One region of the Bradyrhizobium sp. R2.2-H genome, then DNA from elsewhere that is predicted to be linked to it. Evidence: predicted binding sites of a transcription regulator. Region 1 holds the regulator's gene; each other region holds the start of a gene.
The links. The regulator PhoB, encoded in region 1, activates phosphate uptake and scavenging genes when phosphate is short. The targets are predictions, from matches to a motif close to TGTCATNNANCTGTCAT.
Positions count from the first base shown of each region.

Region 2: EDE08_RS25345 (DUF47 domain-containing protein) is a predicted target of PhoB. The motif match lies at 2,827-2,843, and genes of this name have one in related genera.
Region 3: EDE08_RS34045 (YdcH family protein) is a predicted target of PhoB. The motif match lies at 5,276-5,292, and genes of this name have one in related genera.

Region 1 is NZ_SMBR01000026.1:16,505-23,219, forward strand. It holds gene EDE08_RS37145 (Hsp33 family molecular chaperone) at 1-190, opposite strand, end outside; gene argF (ornithine carbamoyltransferase) at 483-1,418, opposite strand; gene EDE08_RS37155 (aspartate aminotransferase family protein) at 1,418-2,626, opposite strand; gene EDE08_RS37160 (GcrA family cell cycle regulator) at 3,085-3,597, shown strand; gene phoB (phosphate regulon transcriptional regulator PhoB) at 3,846-4,553, opposite strand; gene phoU (phosphate signaling complex protein PhoU) at 4,586-5,302, opposite strand; gene pstB (phosphate ABC transporter ATP-binding protein PstB) at 5,314-6,135, opposite strand; gene pstA (phosphate ABC transporter permease PstA) at 6,132-6,715, opposite strand, start outside.
Region 2 is NZ_SMBR01000010.1:135,264-141,978, reverse strand. It holds gene EDE08_RS25360 (ABC transporter substrate-binding protein) at 1-820, shown strand, start outside; gene EDE08_RS25355 (branched-chain amino acid ABC transporter permease) at 896-1,759, shown strand; gene EDE08_RS25350 (branched-chain amino acid ABC transporter permease) at 1,761-2,729, shown strand; gene EDE08_RS25345 (DUF47 domain-containing protein) at 2,885-3,529, shown strand; gene EDE08_RS25340 (inorganic phosphate transporter) at 3,625-4,632, shown strand; gene sugE (quaternary ammonium compound efflux SMR transporter SugE) at 4,625-4,939, opposite strand; gene EDE08_RS25330 (peptide chain release factor 3) at 5,098-6,715, shown strand, end outside.
Region 3 is NZ_SMBR01000019.1:51,441-58,155, reverse strand. It holds gene EDE08_RS34090 (tetratricopeptide repeat protein) at 1-201, opposite strand, end outside; gene rpsU (30S ribosomal protein S21) at 453-749, opposite strand; gene aqpZ (aquaporin Z) at 1,010-1,732, shown strand; gene EDE08_RS34075 (5-(carboxyamino)imidazole ribonucleotide synthase) at 1,770-2,876, opposite strand; gene purE (5-(carboxyamino)imidazole ribonucleotide mutase) at 2,873-3,361, opposite strand; gene EDE08_RS34065 (GGDEF domain-containing protein) at 3,504-4,223, shown strand; gene EDE08_RS34060 (hypothetical protein) at 4,226-4,477, opposite strand; gene EDE08_RS34055 (hypothetical protein) at 4,501-4,719, opposite strand; gene EDE08_RS34050 (YdcH family protein) at 4,843-5,049, opposite strand; gene EDE08_RS34045 (YdcH family protein) at 5,379-5,558, shown strand; gene EDE08_RS34040 (NAD(P)/FAD-dependent oxidoreductase) at 5,721-6,715, opposite strand, start outside.

The DNA of each region.
Region 1 (6,715 bases):
TGCCGACGGGTGCGGGATAATCGTGCTTGGTCAGGATATCGTCGAGCGCCGGGCCGAGCCGCACCAACCGCCCGCGCACATCGAGCGCGTCGACCTCGTAAGGCAGCACGGCGTCGTCGATCGGAACCGGTGATGGCGCGCGAACCGGGCCTTCTGGCCCGGTTTTCATGTCAGGGGATTGGGAAACCATGGCGCTTTATCTGGGGTCGGAGGCTGAGAATGGAAGGGGGCGCGGGGTGGCGTGTTCCGGGGTGCGGATTGAACCGTATCAAGCCAACCTCGAACTCGATGTCGTCCCGGACAAGCGTAAGCGCAGATCCGGGACCCATCAACCACAGGACTACGTTGCAGCCAGCGATGACAACTCCGAGTCTTCGCCAAACGACTTCCTGTGGTTATGGATCCCGGATCGGCGCGCGCTTTTGGCGCGCTTGTCCGGGACGACAGTTGCTTGTGAGGCTGCAGCCGGGCTTCCAGCGCGCCTACTTCACCGCGTCGAAGCACCAGGCCAAAATGCCCTTCTGCGCATGCAGACGGTTCTCGGCTTCGTCGAAAACGACCGATTGCGGCCCGTCGATCACGTCATCCGTGACCTCCTCGCCGCGATGGGCCGGCAGGCAGTGCATGAACAGTGCATCGGGCTTGGCCAGCGACATCAGCTTGGCATTGACCTGGTAGGGCTTGAGCACGTTGTGGCGATGCTCGCCCTCCTTGTCGCCCATCGACACCCAGGTGTCGGTGACGACGCAGTCGGCGCCGCGCACGGCGGCTTCCGGATCGGTGCCGAGCACGATCGGCGCGCTTGACGTCTTGATCCAGTCGCGCATTGCCTTCTTCGGCGCGAGCTCCGGAGGCGTTGCGACGTTGAGCTGGAATTTGAAGCGCTCGGCGGCATGGGCCCAGGACGCCAGCACGTTATTGTCGTCGCCGGTCCAGGCCACCGTCTTGCCCTCGATCGGGCCGCGATGCTCCTCATAGGTCATGAGGTCGGCCATCACCTGGCAGGGATGCGACCGCCGCGTCAGGCCGTTGATCACGGGCACGGTCGCATAGGCCGCAAGCTCCAGCAGCGCCTCGTGATTGAGGATGCGGATCATGATGGCATCGACATAGCGCGACAGCACCCGCGCGGTGTCGGCGATGGTCTCGCCGCGACCGAGCTGCATCTCGGCGCCGGTGAGCATGATGGGCTCGCCGCCGAGCTGGCGCATGGCGACATCGAACGACACCCGCGTCCGCGTCGAGGGCCGCTCGAAGATCATCGCCAGCGTCTTGCCTTCGAGCGGCCTGACCGGCTGGTGCGCCTTCTGCTTCGCCTTCATGGCGGACGAGGCGGCGAGCATGCTCTTGAGCTCCGACAGCGGCAGCTCGTTGATGTCCAAAAAGTGCTTTGGAGCTTTGTTGGGCGTCTTGCTCATCAGCTTGCCGCCCGCTTGGTCTGGCTGGACGAGATCGCCGTGCAGGCGCGTTCGAGCCGCCCGACGCTGTCTTCGATCTCGGCCTCGGTCACGATCAAGGGCGGCAGGAAGCGCACGACATTGTCGCCGGCTCCGACGGTGAGCAATTTTTCGGCGCGCAGCGCCGCGACGAGGTCGCCCGAGGGCACCACGGCCTTGATGCCGATCAGGAGCCCCTCGCCGCGCACCTCGCTGACGACATCGTGATGGCGATCGATCACGGAGGCGAGCTTCTGTTTCAGCAGCAGCGACATTTTCTGCACGTGATCGAAGAAGCCGGGCTTGAGCATGACGTCGAGCACGGCGTTCGCAGCCGAGATGGCGAGCGGATTGCCGCCGAAGGTCGAACCGTGCGAGCCCGGCCCCATGCCGCGCGCAGCGTCCGCGGTGGCAAGCACTGCGCCGATCGGGAAACCGCCACCGAGCGCCTTCGCCAGCGACATCACGTCGGGCACGACGCCGGTGCGCTTGTAGGCAAAGAGTTCGCCGGTGCGGCCCATGCCGGTCTGTACCTCGTCGAAGGCGAGCAATAGGCCGCGCTCATTGCAGAGCTCGCGCAGCGCCTTCAGGAAGGCGGGAGGCGCAGAACGAACGCCGCCCTCGCCCTGGATCGGCTCGATGAGAATGCCGGCGGTGTGCGGGCCGATCGCCTTCTTCACGGCTTCCAGGTCGCCATGCGGCACCTGATCGAAGCCGTCCATCGGCGGGCCGAAGCCCTCGAGATATTTTGCAGAACCGGTTGCGGCCAGCGTCGCCAGCGTGCGGCCATGGAAGGCGCCCTCGAAGGTGATGATGCGATAGCGTTCGGGATGGCCCTTGGAGAAGTGATGGTGGCGCACCAGCTTGATCACGCCTTCCAGCGCCTCGGCGCCGGAATTGCAGAAGAACACGAAGTCGGCAAAACTTTCATTGCACAGACGCGCCGCGAGCTTCTCGCCGTCCGGGCTCTGGAACAGGTTCGACATGTGCCAGAGCTTCGTCGCCTGCTCCTGCAACGCCTTGACCAGCGTGGGATGCGCATGGCCGAGCGCATTCACCGCCACGCCGGAAGTGAAATCGAGATAGCGATCCCCATTGGTCGCGATCAACCAGCAGCCTTCTCCGCGCTCGAAACCGAGGTCGGCCCTGGCGAAAACGGGGAGCAAATGCGGCGCGGCGCTGTTGGTCATGACGTCACTTGAATGTTGCGGACGGTGTGACGCGTGCATTGCGCAACGCACCATTGACCGGCCCGGAAAACGAAACGTGCCGCCTTTTAAGGGCGGCACGTGGCACTATCTTATGCTTGGCAAGACGGGTGTCAATGCCGCCCGGAAAGCCCCGCGAAACGCTGAATCCGTAGTCTTGCGGTGCCGATTTTGCGGGTTTTTCACCACGGAACATGTGGACGCGAGTCGGCGGACTCTTGCGCGGGAGTCACGCCATATTGTAGCGTTTGGACTGTCAGATACGACATCTCGTGCAGCAGTTCTGATCCCTTAAGTCCTCATGTACCGGCGTAAACGTTCGGGCGTCTTGAGCGCGCCCGGCGAGCCTTAAGGGATTCTGGCGGCACGGGTTTTTGAAGGCTTAGGCAATCGCTGCGAAGGCCCCAGGATGGCAGGCGCGCAGCGAGGGAAAGGGTGCAATGACGGTTTTGACCTGGTCCGATGATCGCGTCGAGCAGCTGAAGAAGCTTTGGGAGGCCGGACTTTCGGCCAGCCAGATCGCGGCTGAGCTCGGCAATGTGACCCGCAATGCCGTGATCGGCAAAGTGCACCGGCTCGGCTTGTCCGGCCGCGCCAAGAGCCCTTCGTCGGCAGCGCCCCGGCCGCGCAAGGCGCGCCCCGCACAGCACATGATGCGGGTGACCCGCCCCGTTGCCCGCGGCAACACCGCGCTGGCGCAGGCCTTCGAGGTCGAGGTCGAGGCCGAACCCGTCACCTACGACAATGTGGTGCCGATGAGCCAGCGGCTGTCACTGCTGGAATTGAACGAGGCGACCTGCCACTGGCCGGTCGGCGATCCCTCGAGCCCGGATTTCTTCTTCTGCGGCGGCAAGGCGCTCTCCGGCCTGCCCTACTGCGCCCAGCATTCGCGCGTGGCGTATCAACCCGCAGCGGACCGCCGTCGCGCACCGGCGAAGCCGGGCACGCGGTGAGTTTGCGGATTTAGTTGGCTGACTGCAGCCGTCGCACGACGGTGCCTCAACACATCCGATGTCGTCCCGGACAAGCGCGCCACGGGCGCGCGCAGATCCGGGATCCATAGCCACCGCAGGATCTGGTTACGGCGACTCGGAGCTACTTTTTCGCAGGATAAGCACTGTCTGTGGTTATGGATCCCGGATCTGCGCTTACGCTTGTCCGGGACGACACCGATGTTGTAGCCGCGGCTCGCTAAACCGGCCTACGTCTGCTCCGCCTTCGCGAAACGATCGTCCAGCGCATAGCCGGCGCCGCGGACGGTACGGATCGGATCCTGCTCGCGGCCGAGATTGAGCAGCTTGCGCAGGCGGCCGATGTGGACGTCGACAGTGCGCTCATCGATGTAGATGTCACGGCCCCAGACGCTGTCGAGCAGCTGCTCGCGCGAGAACACGCGGCCGGGATGCTCCAGGAAGAACTCCAGCAGACGATATTCGGTCGGGCCGAGATCGATCGGCCGGCCCGAACGCGCCACGCGGCGCTTGTCGCGGTCGAGCTCGATGTCGCCATAGGCGAGCACGGTGGCGAGCCGCTCGGGGCTGGCGCGCCTGAGCAGGCCCTTCACGCGGGCCAGCAGCTCCGGCACCGAGAACGGCTTGACGATGTAGTCGTCGGCACCGGTCGCAAGTCCCCGCACCCGCTCGCTTTCCTCGCCGCGCGCGGTCAGCATGATGATCGGCAGTTGCTTGGTTTCGGGACGGGTGCGCAGCCGCCGGCACAGCTCGATGCCCGACAGGCCCGGCAGCATCCAGTCGAGCACGATCAGATCGGGAATGTGCTCCTTGAGGCGGGTGTCGGCGTCATCGCCGCGCATCACCGTCTCAACGTCATAGCCGTCGCCTTCGAGGTTGTAGCGAAGAAGCTCGGTGAGAGCTTCCTCGTCCTCAACCACCATAATGCGTGCGCCCATGTTGTCGTCGCTCCTTGGGTACTCGGCACCGCTTAGGTATTCGGCACCGTCGTGGCGAAGGTCGTCATGTCGCCCTTCGGCCGCTTGTCGGTGATCGCCTGACCCTCGATCATGTAGAACACGGTCTCGGCGATGTTGGTGGCGTGGTCGCCGATCCGCTCGATGTTCTTGGCACAGAACATCAAATGGATGCAGAACGAGATGTTGCGCGGATCCTCCATCATGTAGGTGAGAAGTTCGCGGAACAGCGAGGTGCAGATGGCGTCGACTTCCTCGTCGCCCTTCCACACCGCCATCGCTGCCGGCAGATCGTGCGCGGCATAGGCGTCCAGCACCGACTTGACCTGCTGCTGCACGAGGTCGGTCATGTGTTCCAGGCCGCGGAACAGTTTCAGCGGATGAAAATCCGTCTCCAGCGCCGCGACGCGCTTGCCCATGTTCTTGGCGAGATCGCCGATGCGCTCGAGATCGGTCGCGACGCGCATGGCTCCGACGATCTCGCGCAGATCAACGGCCATCGGCTGGCGCCGGGCGATGGTGAGCACGGCGCGCTCCTCGATGCGCTTCTGCAGCATGTCGAGTTCGGCGTCGGTGGCGACGACGCGCTGACCGAGCGTGACGTCGCGGCGGATCAGCGCGTCGACGGAATCGACGATCATGCGCTCGGCGATGCCGCCCATCTCGGCGACCAGGCGCGTGAGTTCCTGGAGGTCGGTATCGAAAGCCTTTGCGGTATGTTCAGAACCCATGTTCCGTCTCCTCAGCCGAACCGGCCGGTGATGTAATCCTGCGTGCGCCGGTCGCTCGGCGACGTGAAGATCTTGCTGGTGTCGTCGAACTCGATCAACTCGCCGAGATACATGAAGGCGGTCTTGTCGGAGACGCGCGCCGCCTGCTGCATGTTGTGCGTGACGATCGCGATCGTGTAGTTCTCGGACAATTCCTGGATCAGCTCCTCGACCTTGGCGGTCGAGATCGGGTCGAGCGCCGAGCACGGCTCGTCGAACAGGATCACCTCGGGCCGCACCGCGACGGTGCGGGCAATGCAGAGGCGCTGCTGCTGGCCGCCGGAGAGCGACAGGCCGGAGGCGTTGAGCTTGTCCTTGACCTCGTTCCACAGCGCGCCGCCGCGCAACGCCTTCTCCACGCGATCGTCCATCTCGGACTTCGAGATCTTTTCGTAGAGGCGGATGCCGAAGGCGATGTTCTCGTAGATCGTCATCGGGAACGGGGTCGGCTTCTGGAACACCATGCCGACCCGGGCGCGCAGCAGATTGAGGTCGAGCTTGGGGTCGAGCATGTTGGTATGGTCGAGCAACAGCTGGCCGGTGGCGCGCTGGCCCGGGTAGAGGTCGTACATCCGGTTGAAGATGCGCAGCAGGGTCGACTTGCCGCAGCCGGACGGGCCGATGAAGGCCGTGACGCGATTGGTGCCCAGTGCCAGATTGATGTTCTTCAGCGCATGGTGCTCACCGTAGTAGAAATTGAGGTTGCGCGCGGTGACCTTGGCAGGCGCCTCGGGCAGCGGCTGCGAGCCGGGATGAACGGTCGGCGCGCTTACGGAAATAGACATTTCACTCATTTTGCGGTCCTCTCGGCACCAAGGATGCGGGCGCCAATGTTCAGGGCAAGCACAGTCAGGGTGATCAGCAGCGCGCCGCTCCAGGCGAGTTGCTTCCAGTAGGCGTAGGGGCTCTGCACGAAGTTGTTGATGGTCACCGGCAGGTTGGCCATCGTCTTGTCCAGGCCGAGGCTGAAGAACTGGTTGGACAGCGCGGTGAACAGCAGCGGCGCGGTCTCGCCGGCGACGCGGGCGGTGGCGAGCAGCACGCCGGTGATGAGGCCCGAGCGCGCCGCACGGTAGGCGATGCGCTTGATCACCAGCGAACGCGGCAGGCCGAGTGCGCTGGCGGCTTCACGCAGCGGGTTCGGCACCAGCAGCAGCATGTCCTCCGTGGTGCGCACCACGACCGGGATCACGATCACGGCGAGCGCCAGCGCGCCGGCGATGGCCGAGAAGCCTCGCATCGGCACCACGACCGCACCGTAGATGAACAGGCCGATGATGATCGAGGGCGCCGAGAGCAGGATGTCGTTGATGAACCGGATCACCGAGGTCAGCCTGTCGTTGCGGCCGTATTCGGCAAGATAGGTGCCGGCGA
Region 2 (6,715 bases), on a different contig from region 1:
CGCGCAATGCTCGCCGAACACGATCCACTGGGTCTATGATACCTATATGCTGGCGAACAGTACCGGGCAGGCGCTGGTGAAGGCGGGCGGCGACACATGGTATTTTCTCACCGCGGACTACGCCTTTGGCCACGCCCTCGAGCGCGACACCGCCGCGGTCGTGGTGAAGTCGGGCGGCAAGGTGATCGGCAATGTCAAGCATCCCCTGAACACTGCCGACTTCTCGTCGTTCCTGCTTCAGGCGCAGGCCTCCAAGGCCAAGATCATCGGCATGGCGAATGCCGGCGGCGACACCACCAACACCATCAAGCAGGCCTCGGAGTTCGGCATCGTCTCGGGCGGCCAGAAGCTTGCGGGCCTGCTGCTCTTCATCACCGACGTGCACTCGCTCGGCCTGAAGGTGGCGCAGGGCCTGAACTTCACCGAGACCTTCTATTGGGACATGAACGACGGTACGCGCGCGTTCTCCAAGCGCTTTTCCGAGCGCATGAAGAACAAGGCGATGCCCTCGATGGTGCAGGCCGGCGTCTACTCGGGTCTGCTGCACTATTTCAAGGCGCTGGAGGCGATGGGTGGCAACCCGCATGACGGGGCCAAGGTGGTCGCCAAGATGAAGGAGATGCCGACGGACGATCCGCTGTTCGGCAAGGGAACGATCCGCGTGGACGGTCGCAAGCTTCATCCCGCCTATCTGTTCGAAGTCAAGAAGCCCGAGGAATCCAAGGGGCCCTGGGACTATTACAAGCTGGTCGGCACGACCCCCGGCGACCAGGCCTTCCGGCCGCTGTCGGAAAGCGCCTGTCCGCTGGTGAAGAAGTAACCGTGAACGATGCAGGACGGCGCGCAACGGCGCCGGCCTGTTGTTGAGGAATAGAAGGGACCGGGTGCGGGATCGATGCAGGCTCTCTACGCTCAGCTACTGGTGGGATTGATCAACGGCTCGTTCTACGCGCTGCTCAGTCTCGGGCTTGCCGTGATCTTCGGCATGCTCAACATCATCAATTTCGCCCATGGCGCGCTCTACATGATGGGCGCCTTCGTGGCCTATTTCCTGTTGAACCTCGGCGGCATCAACTACTGGTGGGCGTTGCTGCTCGCGCCCATCATCGTCGGCACCTTCGGCATGATCCTGGAGCGGACCATGCTGCAATGGCTGACCGGGCTCGATCATCTCTACGGCCTGCTGCTGACCTTCGGCATCGCGCTGATCGTGCAGGGCGTGTTCCAGAACTATTTCGGTTCCTCCGGCCTGCCTTACGCCATTCCGGATCAGCTCAGGGGCGGCATGAATCTCGGCTTCATGTTCCTGCCCGTCTATCGCGGCTGGGTCGTCGTGTTCTCGCTGGTCGTATGTCTGGCGACCTGGTTCCTGATCGAGAAGACGCAGCTCGGCGCCTACCTGCGCGCCGCCACCGAAAATCCGACGCTGGTGCGTGCCTTCGGCATCAACGTGCCGCGCATGATCACGCTGACCTATGGTCTCGGCGTCGGCCTTGCCGCGCTTGCCGGCGTGCTCTCGGCGCCGATCAACCAGGTGCGGCCGCTGATGGGCGCCGACCTCATCATCGTCGTTTTCGCGGTGGTCGTGATCGGCGGCATGGGTTCGATCATGGGCTCCATCATCACCGGCTTCGCGCTCGGTGTGATCGAAGGCCTGACCAAATATTTCTACCCCGAGGCGTCCAACACCGTCGTGTTCGTGCTGATGGTGCTGGTGCTCTTGGTGAAGCCAACGGGATTGACGGGAAGGGCGGCCTGAGATGACAACCCTGACGGACGACACGCTGCCGGCAACCCCGCGCGCGATGCGCGACGAGATGATCGTGTTCGTGCTGATGGCGCTGCTGCTGGCCGTGGTACCGTTCACCGGCGTCTACCCGTTCTTCGTGATGCAGGCGCTGTGCTTTGCGCTGCTCGCCTGCGCCTTCAATCTCTTGATCGGCTACGGCGGCCTGTTGTCGTTCGGCCACGCGATGTTCTTGGGTACGGCCGGCTATTGCAGCGCGCATGCGCTGAAAGTGTGGGCGCTGCCGCCCGAGCTCGGCATTCTCGTCGGCATCGCCGCGGCCTTCGTGCTCTCGATCATCACGGGCTACATCTCGATCCGCCGCCAGGGCATCTATTTCTCGATGATCACGCTGGCGCTGTCGCAGCTCCTGTACTTCATCTACCTTCAGGCGCCGTTCACCCACGGCGAGGACGGCATCCAGGGCATACCCCAAGGGCAGATGTTCGGTGTCCTCGATCTCACCAAGCCCACGGTGCTCTATTATGTCGTGCTGGCGGGTTTCCTTGCCGGCTTCCTCCTGATCTTCCGCATCATCAACTCGCCGTTCGGCGAGGTGCTGAAGGCGATCCGCGAGAACGAGCCGCGGGCGATCTCGCTCGGCTACCGCACCGACCAGTACAAGTTCCTCGCCTTCGTGCTCTCCGGCACCCTGGCGGGCTTTGCCGGTTCGCTGAAGGTGTTCGTGGCGCAGAACGCCTCGCTCACCGACGTGCATTGGACCATGTCGGGCGAAGTCGTGCTGATGACGCTGGTCGGCGGTCTCGGCACCATTTTTGGCCCCGTGGTCGGCGCTTTCGTCATCATCGCCATGCAGCAATATCTGGCAGGCTTCGGCCAGTGGGTGACGGTGATCCAGGGCGCGATCTTCGTGATCTGCGTGCTCACCTTCCGCCGCGGTGTCGTCGGAGAAATCGCGCATTACTTCCGCCGGTCGCTCTAAGTAATTGAAATTCCGCCAATTTTATTGGTGCGTGAAAGCGGTGGATGACCCGGCTCCGTGGGCGTGAGATGACACGCGCGCGGCTCGAAAATGGTCTATGACAGTTTTATGACAGACCTCCGGGCCTGACCATTTCCAACCGGTAGCCTATCCCCATGATGCGTTGGTTTCGTGCGTTCCTTCCCAAGGAAGAACGGTTCTTCGATCTGTTCGACCGGCATGCTCAGACGGTGATCCAGGGCGCGATCGCGCTCCAGGGCATGCTCAATGGGGGCGAGGAGACGCCGGTCTATTGCCAGCGCGTCAACCAGTTCGAGAACGACGCCGACAACATCACCCGTGAGGTGCTGACGGCGGTGCGGCGCACCTTCATCACACCGTTCGACCGCGGCGACATCAAGAACCTCATCACGTCGCTGGACGATGCCATCGACCAGATGCAGCAGACGGCCAAGGCGGTCATGCTGTTCGAGGTCCGCAGCTTCGAGCCGCCCATGCGCGAGATCGGCGGGCTCCTGATCGAATGCGCCAATCTGGTCGGGCGTGCGCTGCCGCTGATGCAATCGATCGGCCCGAACGTCGCCATGCTGACCGCCATCACCGAAGAGCTCGGCAAGCTGGAGGGCCGGGTCGACGATCTCCACGACATCGGCCTGAAGGAGCTGTTCCTGAAGCATCGCGAGGGCAATGCGATGGACTTCATCGTCGGCGCCGAGATCTACGACCATCTCGAGAAGGTTGCCGATCGCTTCGACGACGTCGCGAACGAGATCAACAGCATCGTCATCGAGCAGGTGTAACGCATGATCCGGAAAAGTGTCCTGCGGTTTTCCTTCGCGACAAACGCAAAGCGCGTTTGCGCGGAGATCGTGCGCAAGGTGTAAGGCAGGCCGCCGTGGATGCCGCGTTGGGTCTTCCCATCCTGGTCGGCTTGATCGCCGTCGCGCTGCTGTTCGACTTCCTGAACGGCCTGCACGACGCCGCCAATTCGATCGCGACCATCGTCTCGACCCGCGTGCTGCGGCCGCAATTCGCGGTGTTCTGGGCCGCCTTCTTCAACTTCATCGCCTTCATGGTGTTCGGACTGCACGTCGCCCAGACCATCGGCACCGGCATCATCGATCCCGCGGTCGTCGACGCCCAGGTGATTTTCGCAGCGCTGGTCGGCGCGATCGTCTGGAACCTCGTGACCTGGGCGCTCGGCATCCCGTCCTCGTCGTCGCACGCGTTGATCGGCGGCCTCGTCGGCGGCGGCATGGCCAAGGCGGGGATTTCGGCCGCGGTATGGGGCGGCCTGTCCAAGACGGTGCTGGCAATCGTGCTGTCGCCGCTGGTCGGCTTCCTGCTCGCCATGATGCTGGTGGCGATCGTCTCCTGGGCCTCGGTGCGCTCCACGCCGTTCGCGGTCGATCGCGCCTTTCGCATCCTGCAATTCGCCTCCGCCTCGCTCTATTCGCTCGGTCATGGCGGCAACGACGCGCAGAAGACCATGGGCATCATCGCGGTGCTGCTGTATTCGCAGGGGCATCTCGGCAGCGAGTTTTCGGTGCCGTTCTGGGTGGTGCTGTCCTGCCAGGCCGCGATGGCGCTTGGCACGCTGATGGGCGGCTGGCGTATCGTCCGCACCATGGGCCTGCGCATCACGAAATTGACGCCGATGCAGGGCTTCTGCGCCGAAACGGGGGGCGCCGCGACCCTGTTCATGGCGACCTATCTCGGAGTTCCCGTCTCGACCACTCACACCATCACCGGCGCCATCGTCGGCGTCGGCGCCGCCCGCCGCGTCTCGGCGGTCCGCTGGAACGTCGCGAGCTCGATCGTCTATGCCTGGGTGATCACGATCCCGGCCTCGGCCATCGTCGCGGCGCTGACGTGGTGGCTGGTCCAGATCTTCGTCAAGTGACGAGCTTCAGTCCGATGATCCCGGCGACGATCAGGGCGATGCTGGCAAGGCGCATGGCCGTTGCCGGCTCGCCGAACAGGACGATGCCGAGCGTCGCGGTGCCCACCGCGCCGATGCCGGTCCAGACCGCATAGGCGGTTCCGACGGGCAGGGATTTGAGCGCAAATCCGAGCAAGATGACGCTGCCGGCCATGGCAACCAGGGTGATCACCGACGGCACAAGCCTGGTAAACCCCTCAGTGTATTTCAGGCCGATCGCCCAGGTGATCTCGAGAAGTCCGGCGACAAACAGGATGCTCCAGGCCATGACGACCCCTCCATTTCAGGCAGGGTCGTCCCCGCGGCTGAGGTGCTGAGAAACGGAAGGCCGTCCTTCCCGAAAGCCGATATGGGGCTGGCCGAATGGCTCCGCAATCACCAAATGAGGCTTGATCAGGCCCGTTTTCCCTGCCACACGCTCCCGCCATGTCCGACATCGCCATCACCACAGCCGAATCGCCGGCCCGTTCCCCGCTTGCCGCTGAAGTGGCGCGGCGGCGGACCTTTGCGATCATCTCCCATCCAGACGCCGGCAAGACCACGCTGACCGAGAAGCTGCTGCTGTTCGGCGGCGCCATCAATCTCGCCGGCCAGGTCAAGGCCAAGGGCGAGCGGCGCAACACCCGTTCGGACTGGATGAAGATCGAGCGCGAGCGCGGCATCTCGGTTGTGACCTCGGTGATGACCTTCGAATTCGAGGGCCTCGTCTTCAACCTCTTGGACACACCGGGCCACGAGGACTTTTCGGAAGACACCTATCGCACGCTCACCGCGGTCGATTCCGCCGTCATGGTGATCGACGCCGCCAAGGGCATCGAGGCGCGCACCCGGAAGCTGTTCGAGGTGTGCCGCCTGCGCGACATCCCGATCATTACCTTCATCAACAAGATGGACCGCGAGAGCCGCGACGTTTTCGAGCTGCTCGACGAGATCGAGAAGACGCTGGCGCTCGATACCACGCCGATGACCTGGCCGGTCGGTCGCGGCCGCGATTTCCTCGGCACCTATGACGTCGTCAATGGCGGCGTGCGCCTGCTCGAAGGCGGCGGCGCCAAGACCGGTGCGGCGCAGCAGATCGAGATCGAGGAACTCGCCAAGCTCAACGCCAATCTCGACGTCGCTGCCGTGAAGGACGAGCTCGAGCTCGTCACGGCGGCGTCGAAGCCGTTCGAGCTCGGGGCGTTCCGCGAAGGTCATCTGACGCCGGTCTATTTCGGCAGCGCGCTACGCAATTTTGGCGTCGGCGACCTGCTGGAAGGTCTCGGCAAGTTCGCGCCTGAGCCGCGTGCGCAGGACAGCGACCAGCGCAAGGTCGAGGCCACAGATCCGCGCATGAGCGCCTTCGTGTTCAAGATCCAGGCCAACATGGATCCGAACCACCGTGACCGCATCGCCTTCGCGCGGCTCTGCTCCGGCAAGCTCAGCCGCGGCATGAAGGCCAAGCTCGTGCGCACCGGCAAGAGCATGCCGCTGTCGAGCCCGCAATTCTTCTTCGCGCAGGATCGCTCCGTCGCGGACGAAGCCTTCGCCGGAGACGTCGTCGGCATACCCAACCACGGCACGCTGCGCATCGGCGACACGCTGACGGAAGGGGAGGATTTCAACTTCGTCGGCGTGCCGAGCTTCGCTCCGGAAATCGTCCGCCGCGTCCGGCTCACCGACGCGATGAAGGCGAAGAAGCTGAAGGAAGCGCTGCAGCAGATGTCGGAAGAGGGCGTGGTGCAGGTGTTCCGCCCGCGCGACGGCGCCCCGGCGCTGGTCGGCGTGGTCGGGGCGCTCCAGCTCGACGTGCTGAAGGCGCGGCTCGAGGCGGAATATTCGCTTCCGGTCGAGTTCGAGGTCAGCGAATTTCAGCTGGCGCGCTGGGTCTCCTCGGAGGACCGCAAGAAGCTCGACGCCTTCATCGCTGCCAACACTTCCAGCATCGCCGACGATGTCGACGGCGATCCCGTGTATCTCGCCCGGAACGAATTCTATCTCGGCTACACTCGGGAGCGCGCCGAGGGCATCGAGTTCAGCAACGTCAAGGACGTCAAGAAGAAGG
Region 3 (6,715 bases), on a different contig from region 1:
AGTGACGTTGCCGGCGCTCACCGTACTCTCGGCAGGCGCCTCTGCCTTGGGCGTCTCCTGGGGCTTGTCCTTCGCCGGCATCAACGATCCCAGATCGAAGGAGCAGCCGCATAGCGCGATCCCCATCAAACCCAACGCGAGCGGCTGCTGCCAGATCCGGCGTCGCCACGCCAAGCTGCGCTGAGGGAATGGGGGAGCCATCTACGGTTCGCTCGCGCTAAAGCATGATCCGGCAAGGTGTGCCGCGGTTTCCTCTCGCGACAAACGCGGAACGCGTTTGCGCGGAGATCGTGCTCAAACAACTACCTAAAGCGCGATGACCATTCATCCAATCTTATCGCGCTTTAGCGCCGCATCGGTTGTGCCCCGTCCCGCGAAGGCACCGCTCACAAACAATAACGCGGGCCAAGGGCCCGCGTCATCGAAAACCGATATCTTAAAGGTTCGGCAAATCAGCGCGGTCCGCGCGGACCTGCACCGGGGCCGCCACGACCGCCGCGATCACCGCCCGGGCCTGCGCCGAACACCGGCTTCGGCTTCATCGGCAGCAGGCCTTCGCGCTGCAGCTTCTTGCGGGCCAGCTTGCGCGCGCGGCGCACGGCTTCGGCCTTTTCGCGGGCCTTCTTTTCGGAGGGCTTCTCGTAGTGACCGCGGAGCTTCATCTCGCGGAAAATGCCCTCGCGCTGCATCTTCTTCTTCAGCGCCTTGAGAGCTTGATCGACGTTGTTATCGCGAACGAGAACCTGCACGCGGCATCCTCTTCAGTGGATCGGATTTGAATTCTGGTAAGTCAAAGGGGATGGCAAAAAGCCGGGCGCCCTTGGCCTTGAGGGCGCGGATGTATCAGACAAAACCTTGGATGTCCACCGGCCAAGCGGGTTTTCGGGCCAAGTTCGGCCATTAAATGCGGCGAAAATACCTCCATGCGGCCCCGATTTGGGCGATTCGACGCCAATGGCGAGGCCGCGACCGGAGCTTTGTTCCGGAATCTCGAAATCAGGGGACCACAATGGACATGAAAAAATATGCTGCCGAAGCCATCGGCACCTTCTGGCTCACATTCGCAGGTTGTGGCAGCGCAGTGATCGCGGCCGGCTTCCCCCAGGTCGGAATCGGTCTGGTCGGCGTGTCCCTGGCTTTCGGCCTGAGCGTCGTCACCATGGCCTACGCGATCGGCCACATCTCGGGCTGCCATCTCAACCCGGCTGTCACGGTCGGCCTTGCCGCCGGCGGGCGCTTTCCGGCCGGACAGATCCTGCCCTACGTGATCGCCCAGGTGGTGGGCGCGGTCGTTGCCGCGTGGCTCCTCTATGTCATCGCGAGCGGGGCGCCCGGATTCGACGTCAGCAAGGGCTTTGCCTCCAACGGCTATGATGCGCATTCGCCTGGCCAGTACAGCATGATGGTGTGCTTCCTCACCGAGGTGGTGATGACCATGATGTTCCTGTTCATCATCATGGGTGCCACCCATGGCCGCGCGCCGGCGGGCTTCGCACCGCTCGCGATCGGCCTCGCGCTGGTGATGATCCATCTCGTCAGCATTCCCGTCACCAACACCTCGGTGAACCCGGCGCGCAGCACGGGCCCGGCACTGTTCGTCGGCGGCTGGGCGCTGTCGCAACTCTGGCTGTTCTGGGTTGCACCGCTGATCGGCGGCGCGCTGGGCGGGGTGATCTATCGCTGGCTCAGCGAGGAGCCCGCCGGCGTCGTTGCGGGCGTGAAGACCGCGTGATCGCAAAACGGGATCGCGGCTAGCAGCTGCGGTCCCCTCATTCGCCCTGTGGCGGCCGGACTTCGGTGACATGGCCCATCTTGCGGCCGGGGCGCGCTGCGCCCTTGCCATAGATGTGCACGGTCGCGCCCGGCACGCTCAGCCACCTTTCGTAGTCGTTGATCTCGTCGCCGATCAGGTTGGTCATGGTGACGACTTCGCCGTGGCGCACGGGCTTGCCGAGCGGCCAGCCGGCGATGGCGCGGATGTGCTGCTCGAACTGCGAGACCGAGGCGCCATCGAGCGTCCAGTGCCCGGAATTGTGCACGCGCGGAGCGATCTCGTTGACCAGCACCTTCGGTCCGGTGCCATTGGCGAGCACGAACATCTCGACGGCGAGCACGCCGACATAGTCGAGCGCGCCTGCGATCTTTCCGGCGATGCTGCGCGCTTCCTCGGCGAGCGCATCCGGAATCGGCGCGGGCGCGCGCGATATCTTCAGGATGTGGTCGCGGTGCTCGTTCTCGGTGACGTCGAAACATTCGACCTCGCCTGCGGCCGAGCGCGCGGCGATCACGGAAATCTCGCGCTCGAACGGCACGAAGGCCTCCAGGATCGCCGATTTGGTGGCGAGGCTGGTCCACACCTTCGCGATGTCGTCGCCGTCGCGGATCATGACCTGGCCCTTGCCGTCATAACCGAAGCGGCGGGTTTTCAGCACGGCCGGAAGGCCGATCCTGGCGATCGCCTCGCGCAGGGAAGGGACGGAGGTGACGTCGGCATAGGCTGCGGTTCCGATGCCGAGCCGCGTGACGAAATCCTTCTCGGCAAGACGGTCCTGGGTGGTCTCGAGGATCTTGCGGTTGGGTAGCACGGGTCGGCGCGCATCCAGCACCATCGCGGCTGCCGCGGGCACGTTCTCGAATTCATAGGTGATGACGTCGACGTCGTTCGCGAACAGCTCGAGCGCTTCGACATCGGCATATTCGGCGCAGGTCGCGTTCAGCACGACGTCGAAGGCCGGCGAATCCGGATCGGGCGAGAACACCTGACAGCGCAGGCCGAGCCGGGCCGCAGCCATGGCCAGCATCCGCCCCAATTGTCCGCCGCCGAGGATTCCGATGGTGTCACCGGGCTTCAGCTTCACATGCCTGGTGTCGGTCACGCCTTGTCCTCCGGGCGCTCGGCGACCGTCTCAGTTTGCGCCTTGCGCCAGGCGGCAAGGCGATCGGACAAGGCCGGGTCGGACAATGCCAGCACGGCGGCCGCCAGCAGCGCGGCGTTGATCGCACCGGCCTTGCCGATGGCGAGGGTGCCGACCGGGACACCCGCCGGCATCTGGACGATCGAATAGAGCGAATCGACGCCCTTGAGCGTCTTGGATTCGACGGGAACGCCGAATACCGGGAGTTCCGTCAGTGCCGCCGCCATGCCGGGCAGATGTGCAGCCCCACCGGCGCCCGCGATGATGACCTGGTAACCCGCAGCCTTGGCGCCCTTGGCGAAAGCAAACAGCCGGTCGGGCGTGCGATGTGCCGAGACGACGCGGCTGTCGGCGGCAATGCCGAGCGCGTCAAGCGTGTCGGCAGCATGCCGCATCGTGTCCCAGTCCGACTGGCTTCCCATGATGATGGCGATCGGCGCGGTCATGACGTTAATTGTGCCCGGAAAAACAGAAAGATAGGCCAGATTTACGGTTCCGGCCGGCGGCTCGCAAGGCGGTGGCAAGGAGAAGGGAATCCACTATCCTGTCTTGGTGAATCCCCGCAAGCCTTCATTGAGCAGGATGCCCATGAAGAAACCAAGAAGGGCGAGCGCTGCGAAGGCCAAAAAGGGCCGGAAGACCAGCGCCAGCCGATCCGCCCCCAAACGGGTGACCAAGCGTCCGGCGAAGCCGCCCCGGCGCGCCGCCTCGGGCGATGGTGGGGCCAAGGAAAACGTCAGGGCGACAATCCGGGGCCTGCGAACCAAGCTCAAGGAGGCGCAACTCCGGGTCGCGGAACTGGAAGCTGTGGCCGACACCGATTTCCTGCTCGCGATTCCCAACCGGCGCGGCTTCGAGCGCGAGCTTGCGCGCGCCATCGCCTATATGAAGCGCTACCGCGCCAGCGGGGCACTGATCGTGCTCGACGTCGATCGGCTCAAGCCGATCAACGATTCGTTCGGTCATGCCGCCGGCGACGAGGTGCTCAGGGCGATCGTCGCCACGCTGACGCGACAGGTCCGTGCCTCCGACGTGGTCGGCCGGCTCGGGGGCGACGAGTTCGCCCTCCTGCTTTGGAATCTCAGTGAGACGGACGCCAAGGCGAAGGCCGTGGCCTTCGAGCAGGCGATCGACGAATTGTCCTTCGTCTTTCGCGGCCAGCACGTGACCGCGGGCGCTTCCGCCGGCGTCGCGCTGCTGGGGGCGCAGTCCGACGCCGGCCGCGCCCTGGAGGAGGCGGACGCCGCCATGTACGTGCGCAAGGCCTGTCGGCGGCACGAGCCGCAGATCAGGCTGGTCAGCAGCTGAGCTTACAGTGTCCCCAGATCTTCCGGCACGTTGCCGAATTTGCGCAGCAGCCTGGCGTCGCCGAATTCGCCGGTCACGGGATCGCCGCTGCGGCTGAATGCGACCGCGCCGATGTGGCCGGCACCGTGGGCCAATATCTCGGCGCGCCGCAGCGCCGCAGTCGAGGTCTGGCATTCCTCGGCAGTGCCCGCGACCGGCGAGCCGTCTGCATCGATCAAGAAGGGCATTGCAACGTAGTAGGTCACATCCGACATGGCGTTGCTCCGGTTGTTGAAAATCAGGCGGCGCTACTCTTGCTCCGCATCTTGCTGCGCGAGGTCTCCGGAATGCAGCCGGCGGAAATCGCCGCCTGTAATTCCTCCAGCTCGGTTTCCAGATATTCATTGGCCATGATCAGCGCTTTGATCGTGCTGCGCAGATTGCCGTCGCACATCGCGATCGCCTGATCGCAGGCCTGTTCATAATGGCTGTTGTCGAGAAGGGGCGTTGCCGACATCTGCGTTGTCCTCGTGTCGTGGCTTTGCATTTCGGAGGTTTGGGCGCTCCAAAATGTTCCTATTTTGTTCTTATTGAGTCAAGCGGATTCATGTGGGCCAGCCGCGGTGCCGCCGGTCACGGATCAGGCGATGATGTCTGGGGTAATCTGGTCTTCGATGAACGCGATGCGGTCACGCAACAACAGCTTGCGCTTCTTCAACCGCTGTAACCGCAATAGGTCGGGGGCGGGCGATTGATGCAGTGCATCGATCGCGGCGTCCAGATCTCGGTGTTCCTGCTGCAACCGGGTGAGCTCGGCTTCGAGCTCACGCTCGTCTTCATTGGTCATGTCTGCGGTGGCCGAAAACCGATAAGCGTGAGATTAAGGCTGTGGATGCCTTGTGGAAATTATCGTCCTTGCGCGGCGTGATCGCAAGCGATCTGCGATCCCCGCTCGCCGATCTCCCGCAAGATATTTCTGCAGGCGGGTGCGGCGTCGCGCAGGCGCATTGATATCACGGATTTTTCCCGCGCGGTTCCCCTAGTCACGCTTCGTTACATATGAACTTTCAAAAATGACACTGCGACGACGGATACCCATCGACAGAACGGATCGCTGATGTAGACTTGCTTGTCCGGATCGAATCCTGAGGTTCAACCCTACCGAGGAGGTTTCGAATGACAATTCAGGCACATCTTGTTGAATTGGAACGGAAGCACAAACTTCTCGAAAACGAATTGCACGAAGCTCTCGTGCACCTTTCAACAGACGACCTGCAAATTGTTGAGTTGAAGCGCCGGAAGTTGATGGTCAAGGACCAGATCGAGCGTCTGAAGCACGGCGATACGCTCCACTAGCGACCCCCGTAACATCGTAGAGTTGATCACATCCTTTCACGCAGGGATGAGAGCATTCGTGCTCATCCCTGCTGCAAGATGGCGCAAGACGTCTGTCTGGCGCCAGCTTTGTCGGGACCGTTTTCTCGACGCCAACCGTCATCCACCTCGCGCGAACACGCGCTAGATGTCTGCGAGCTCGGCGACGTGATCGGCGATCGCGAGCGACGACGTCAGTCCCGGGGATTCGATGCCGAACAGGTTGATCAGGCCTGCGACGCCGTGATCGTGCGGGCCCTGCATCAAGAAGTCCTGCGTGGCCACGGCCGGCGGCACGATCTTCGGGCGGATGCCCGAATAGCTCGGCATCAGCGCGCCATCGGGCAGCGTCGGCCAGTATTTGCGGATCGCCGGATAGAAGCGCTCGGCGCGTGACGGATCGACCTCGTAGTCGATCGTCTCGATCCATTCGACGTCGGGCCCGAAACGTGCCTGCCCCGCCATGTCCAGCGTCAGATGGACCCCTAGCCCGCCGGGCTCGGGCACCGGATAGATCAGGCGCGAGAACGGCGCCCTGGCGTTGCAGCTGAAGTAATTGCCCTTGGCGAGATAGGCCGGTGGAATCCGGTCCAGCGGCATGCCGTCGATGTTGCGCGCGACATTCGTCGCCGACAGCCCCGCGGCGTTTACGAGGAGGCTGCATTGCAGCGTCATCGGCGCCTCGCCGCCGGCCTCGACCTCGATGACGCCGGCAGTCGCCTTGGCGCGGATCAGCGGGGTGTGAAACGCGAAGGCCGCGCCGGCGTCCTCGGCCTCGCCGCGCAGCGAGAGCATGTAGGCGTGGCTGTCGATGATGCCCGTTGACGGTGACAGCAGCGCAGCATCGCAGGCGAGCGCCGGCTCCAGCGCCCGCGCGGCCTCCCCCGTGAGCAGCTGCATGTCGAGCACGCCATTGGCCTCGGCATGCGCCTTGATCGATTGCAGCTTCTCGGTTTCCTTCGCACTGGTCGCAACGATCAGCTTGCCGCAATTCTTGTGGGGGATGCCGCGCTCGGCGCAGTAACGGTAGAGCGCGTGCTTGCCGCTGACGCACATGCGCGCCATCCAGCTCCCGGCGCGATAGTAGATGCCGGCATGGATCACCTCACTGTTGCGCGAGGAGGTGACGGTGCCAATGG